2 linked regions of the Gemmatirosa kalamazoonensis genome follow. The protein of the gene in region 2 interacts with the protein of the main gene of each other region in a pairwise test. Links are inferred from orthologs where the notes say so. Each region holds a gene or a part of one and is shown on either strand. Other genes may lie near its edges.

The links.
Region 1: the proteins of rpe (region 2) and eno interact in binary tests that used the Escherichia coli proteins (3 or more experiments, as listed by UniProt). The link is inferred for Gemmatirosa kalamazoonensis from one-to-one orthologs.

What each region holds. Positions count from the first base shown.
Region 1 is NZ_CP007128.1:3,493,847-3,496,764, reverse strand. The notes cover bases 48-2,894. They hold eno (phosphopyruvate hydratase), read right to left. Parts: upstream 2,188-2,894; coding sequence 907-2,187; downstream 48-906. Other genes in these bases: J421_RS15095 (lysophospholipid acyltransferase family protein), read right to left, coding at 2,206-2,894; J421_RS15105 (FtsB family cell division protein), read right to left, coding at 580-888; J421_RS15120 (phosphoribosyltransferase), read right to left, coding at 48-58. In the rest of the region: more of J421_RS15120, read right to left, coding at 1-47; more of J421_RS15095, read right to left, coding at 2,895-2,918. UniProt on the Escherichia coli protein: Catalyzes the reversible conversion of 2-phosphoglycerate (2-PG) into phosphoenolpyruvate (PEP). It is essential for the degradation of carbohydrates via glycolysis.
Region 2 is NZ_CP007128.1:2,986,758-2,989,652, forward strand. The notes cover bases 63-2,886. They hold rpe (ribulose-phosphate 3-epimerase), read right to left. Parts: upstream 1,897-2,886; coding sequence 1,228-1,896; downstream 63-1,227. Other genes in these bases: tsaD (tRNA (adenosine(37)-N6)-threonylcarbamoyltransferase complex transferase subunit TsaD), read right to left, coding at 63-131; J421_RS12785 (hypothetical protein), read right to left, coding at 128-556; J421_RS12790 (TlpA disulfide reductase family protein), read right to left, coding at 557-1,231; J421_RS12800 (PASTA domain-containing protein), read right to left, coding at 2,008-2,415; rsmB (16S rRNA (cytosine(967)-C(5))-methyltransferase RsmB), read right to left, coding at 2,412-2,886. Outside these bases: more of tsaD, read right to left, coding at 1-62; more of rsmB, read right to left, coding at 2,887-2,895. UniProt on the Escherichia coli protein: Catalyzes the reversible epimerization of D-ribulose 5-phosphate to D-xylulose 5-phosphate.

The DNA.
Region 1 (2,918 bases), 510 kb from region 2 along the record:
GCAGCTCGACGGCGAGTCGCCGCCCTGCGTCGACGCGGTCGCGGAATCGTGCAGCCATCGTGGCCTCCAGGCACGTCGGTCCGCTCGACGATCCGCTGCACGCGGCGCGCCGCGATCGGGTCAGCGACGCCGGGGTTCGCGTGCGTACGTGCCCATCAGCTCGGCCGTCTCCGGCACGTGCCCCGTCGTCGCCGTGTCGACCTCGGCGCGCCCACGTGATGCTCAGCGGCATCGTTCGGCTCCCCGACGGCGCGCAACGAACGACGCCCGCGGAGTCGGGGACCCGGCGGGCGTCGTCATCACTTCGAAGTAGCAGGGGCGGGACTCGAACCCGCGACCCCGGCATTATGAGTGCCGTGCTCTAACCGGCTGAGCTACCCTGCCACGGGCCGTATCATCGGCCGGCTCATGAACTTAACCGGACTGACCGGGAAACGGAACGGCCGGCTCCGGGAGCCGGCCGTCCGTATGGCGGGGGCGGGATTTGAACCCGCGACCTTCGGGTTATGAGCCCGACGAGCTACCAGGCTGCTCCACCCCGCGTCGTTGATCCCAAGTATATCCGGGCCGTTTCGATCGTCAAGGCCCGCGCTTCGTGGAGTCGGCGTCGGGCCGCGGGTCCGCGAAACGGTACAGCAGCTCCTTCTCTCCGCGCACCATCCCGAACTCCTCGCGCGCGATGCGCTCCTGCAGCGCGGGATCGGTCTCGAGTCGCTTCTGCAGCGCGCCGAGCGAGTCGACCTGCCGCTGCAGGGAGTCGATGCCGGCGAGCAACGACTTCTTGCGCGCACGCTGCCGCAGCAGGTCGGTGGTGCCGTACTCGCCCCCCTGGAGCGCGTACACCACCACGCCGAGCACGATGGCGCCGATGAGAAGCTTCCGGATCACGGCGTCACCACACGCAGATCAGAGGCCGAACGGCCCGCCCGCGGCGAACTCCGCGACGTCGCCGAGCTGCTCCTCGATGCGCAGGAGCTGGTTGTACTTCGCGACGCGATCGGAGCGCGACGCGGAGCCCGTCTTGATCTGCCCCGCGTTCGTCGCGACCGCGAGATCGGCGATGAACGTGTCCTCGGTCTCACCGGAGCGGTGCGAGATGATGGAGTTGTACCCGTTCGCGCGCGCCATCTCGATCGCCTCGAGCGTCTCGGTGAGCGTGCCGATCTGGTTCACCTTCACGAGGATGGCATTCGCGACGTCGTCCGCGATGCCGCGGGCGAGCCGCTCGCTGTTCGTCACGAACAGGTCGTCGCCCACGAGCTGCACTCGGCTGCCTAACGTCTCGGTCAGCTTCGCCCAGCCGTCCCAGTCGTCCTCGGCGAGGCCGTCCTCGATCGACACGATCGGATACTTCTCCGCCCACTCGGCGTACAGCTCCACCATGCCGGCGGCGTCACGCGCCTTGCCGCCGCTCTTCTTGAACGTGTACGTGCCGCCCTTGTGCAGCTCCGACGCGGCGCAGTCGAGCGCGAGCGCCATGTCCTTCCCCGCCGCGTAGCCGGCCTTGTCGATCGCCTCGAGCACGACCTTGATCGCGTCCTCGTCGCTCGCCAGGTCGGGCGCGAAGCCGCCTTCGTCGCCGACGCCGGTGGAGAGCTTGCGGCCGACGAGCACCTTCTTCAGCGCGTGGAACACCTCGGCGCCCATCCGCAGCGCCTCGGCGAACGACTCCGCGCCGACGGGGACGACCATGTACTCCTGGAAGTCGACGGTGTTCGTCGCGTGCGCGCCGCCGTTGAGGATGTTCATCATCGGCACGGGCAGCACGCGCGCCATCGGCCCGCCGAGGTAGCGGTACAGCGGCAGCTCCTGCTCGTTCGCCGCCGCGCGCGCGACGGCCATCGACACGCCGAGGATCGCGTTCGCGCCGAGCTTGCCCTTGTTCTCCGTGCCGTCGAGATCGAGCATCAGCCGGTCGACGCCGATCTGCTCCGACGCCTCGACGCCGTTCAGCGCCGGCGCGATCACCTCGATCACGTTCGTCACCGCCTGCTGCACGCCCTTGCCGAGGTAGCGCTTCGCGTCGCCGTCGCGCAGCTCGAGCGCCTCGTGCTCGCCCGTCGATGCGCCGCTCGGCACGGCGGCGCGGCCCGCGGCACCGCTCTCCAGCGTGACGTCGACCTCGATGGTCGGGTTGCCGCGGCTGTCGAGGATCTCGCGGGCGGTGACGTCGATGATCGTGGACATGAAGGTCGCTGTGGGTGGTCAGTCGGCGGCCGCCGCGGGGGCCGCGGCGGTGGTGGTGGTCGGATAGGGCGGGCTCTCGAGACCGTAGATGCGTCGGAAGCCTTCGGCCATGCGCTCGTAGACGGCGCGACTCAACGCGTCGCGCTCGTCGTACGAGAGTCCCGCCGTGGAGACGGGTTCGAGCAGGTGCACGTCGACGACACCGGGCGTCACGCGCAGCGTGCCGCGCGGGTTCGCCTCGATCGTGCCGTGAATGATGGTCGGGATGATCGGCACGCCGGCCGCGATCGCGAGCACGAACGGCCCCTTCTTGAACGGCCGCAGCGCGTACGACGTGCCGCGCGTCCCCTCGGGGTACACGACGACGTTGCGCCCCGCGCGGATCCGCACGGCGGCCTCCTCGTAGCTCTGGAACGCGGCCTTCCGATTCTCGCGCTCGATGGGGATCGTGCCCACGGCGCGCGCCGCGCTGCCGAACAGCGGCACCTTGAACAGCTCCGCCTTCGCGACGAACGAGTACTGCGGCAGCACGAGCACCAGCGCGAGCACGTCGTACCAGCTCACGTGGTTGGACACGAAGATGTGCGGCTCGCCGGGGACGAGCTGCTCGCCGCCGTGCAGCACCACGCGCACGCCCGACGCCTTCAGGATCCCCGCGGCCCACCAGCGCGGCGCCCTGTCGAACACGCTCCCCGGTCCCTCGCGCACGCCGAGCAGCTTCGCGATGATCA
Region 2 (2,895 bases):
CCGCCGAACAGCCGGTGCACGTCCTGCGAGAGGATGACGAGCGAGCGGAGCGCGAACGCGTCGCCGAGCTCCACCACCGCGGCCGACGTCTCGTCGCACGACGTCTCGATGCCCAGTACCAGCGTGCTCACCGGGATGCCGCGCTCCGGTCGGCCGCCGTATCGAAGCGGAGCACGAGCACGTGCGGCTGCACGTCGCGCACGGTCACGCCGTCGAGCCCCGTCGGCAGGTCGACGTCGCTCGCGCGCAGCTCCACGGTGAGCGAGGTCGGGGTCGCCGGACCGAACGTGCGATGCACCGTCGGTGGATCGCGGTAGAGCTTCAGCAGCTGCCGCGTGGGGCCCTCGACGAGCGCGCGCACGTGCGGCGCGTCGCCCACCATGCGCACCGCGCTGTCGACGACGGGCGCGAAGTGCACGGGCACGTACTGCGACGCGGTCTCCTCGCCGCTCGCGACGACCCACAGCGCCAGCGCGAAGAACAGTGCCGCGAACTTGTAGCCGAGCCGCTCGGTGAACGCCTCGGTGACCGCGTCGGTCCAGGGCGCGCTCGCCATCTACCGCCGCGCTCCCGCGCGGGGCGGCGTCGCGGCCGCCGTGTCGGGCACGACCTCCACCGACATGCCCGCGCGCTCCACCACCGGCGTCGGCGTGTGCGGCTTGATGGTGGCGGTCGCCGCCGGCGGCGCGCCCGCCTCGTCGAGCAGCCGCGCGACCAGCGCGCGGTTCGTCTCCGAGTTCCAGTCCTGCGTGTACGACTTCTTGCGGATCACGCCGTCCGCGCCGACGAGGAAGTTCTCCGGCACGCCCGTCGTCATGTACGTCTTCTGGATGGCGCCCGTGGGGTCGTGCAGCACGTCGAACGTGATGCCGAACTCCTGCAGGAAGTCGCGCACCTTCTGCTCCTGCCCCGCGTCGTCGATGCTGACAGCGACGATCTTGAAGCCGCGGGGCGCGAAGTCCTTGTACATCGCCTCCATGCTCGGCATCTCCTGCCGGCACGGCGCGCACCACGTGGCCCACACGTTCACGAGCACGACCTTCCCCTTGTACGCGTCGAACGACCGCGTCGCGGGCTCGGGATCGAGCGTGCGCGCGGCGAACGTGGGCGCCTTCGTGCCCACCGTGACCTCGAACAGCTCGTCGCCGAGGAAGTGCGTCGCCGCCCACAGCGCGACGGCGAGCGCGGCGACGACGCCGAGCACCGTGAGCCACTGCGCGCGCGCCGTCATACCGTCACCGTCGTCGCGAGGTCGCGCAGCGCGGCGATCTCCGCGCGCGGGTCGGCCGCCGTGAACACCGCGTTGCCGGCGACGAACGTGTCGGCGCCCGCGCGGTGGCAGCGCGCGACGGTCGCGCGGTTGATGCCGCCGTCGACCTCGAGCCATGCGCCGCTGCGCGCCTCGTCGAGCATCGCGCGCGCGCGCGCGATCTTGCCGACGCAGTACTCGAGGAACCGCTGCGCGCCGAAGCCGGGGTTCACGGTCATCACGAGCAGCAGGTCGAGCTCGTGCGCGATCTCCTCGACGAACGCGAGCGGCGTGGCGGGATTCACGGCGACGCCGGCGCGGCAGCCGAGCTCCTTGATGCGCGCGATCTGCCGGTCGAGGTGCGGCGCGACCTCGGCGTGGATCGTCATGCCGCTCGCGCCGGCGGCGGCGAAGTCGTCGAACCACCGCTCGGGCTCGACGACCATCATGTGCACGTCGAGCGGCAGCGACGTCACGCGGCGCACGGCCTCGATGATCTTCGCGCCGAACGTGAGGTTGGGCACGAAGCGTCCGTCCATGACGTCGACGTGGATCACGTCCGCGCCCCCCGCCTCGCACATGGCGATGTCGTCGGCGAGGCGCGCGAAGTCGGCGCTGAGGATGGACGGGGCTATGCGGACGGGCACGCGTCGGGACTCGGGACTCGGGACTCGGGACTCGGGACTCGGGACTCGGGACTCGAGACTCGTTAGGCCCGAGACGCGAGTCTCGAGTCCCGAGTCCCGAGTCCCGGCTGTTCAGGGACTAGCGGCGATGTCGATGATCACCGTGGTGTTGGGCGGCTTCATGGTGGTGGCCGGCGGCGTCTGCGCGACGACCGTCTCCGGCGGCACCGACGCGTTCACGCGCCGCTCGCCCTGCTGCGGCTGGAACCCCGCGTCGCGCAGCGCCCGCTCGGCGTCGACCTGCAGCATACCGACGACGTTAGGCACCGGGCGGTCGTTCGGCACCAGCCGCGACGGGAAGACGAATAGGTAGACGACGAGGTAGGCGAGCAGGAACCCCGCGCCGCCGACCACGAAGTACGGCAGCACGCGCCGCGCGCGGCTGCGCCACGGGCTGCCGTGCGGCGCCTCGGGGCGCGGCGGCTGCGCGCGCGGCGGCTGGGCGCGCGGCGGGGTCTCCGGCGGCACGCCCGCGCTCACGCGGCCACCTCGTCCGAGCGACGCAGCCGCGCGGCGAACGCGCCGTCGACGCCGTGCCGGTGCGGCAGCACGCGCAGGCGATCGCCGTCGAGCACCGCGGCGGGCACGGCACCGTCGGGCGGCGGCTCCGGCGTGAACTCGGGATGCTCGGCGAGGAACGCGTCGACCTGCGCGTCGTTCTCCTCGGGCTCGAGGGAGCACGTGCTGTACACGAGCAGCCCGCCCGGGCGCACGATCGACGCCGCGCCGCGCAGCACGGCGCGCTGGAGCGACGCCATCACCGCGAGGTCGGAGATCTTCAGGCGCCACCGCGCGTCCGGGTGCCGACGGAACGTGCCGGTGCCGGTGCACGGCGCGTCGACGAGCACCGCGTCCACCGGACGCACCGCCGGGTTGCGCGCGTCGGCGGCGAGGACGTGCACGCGGTCGGCGTGCAGCCGCTCGACGTTCGCGACGACGCGTCGCAGCCGAGACGTGGAG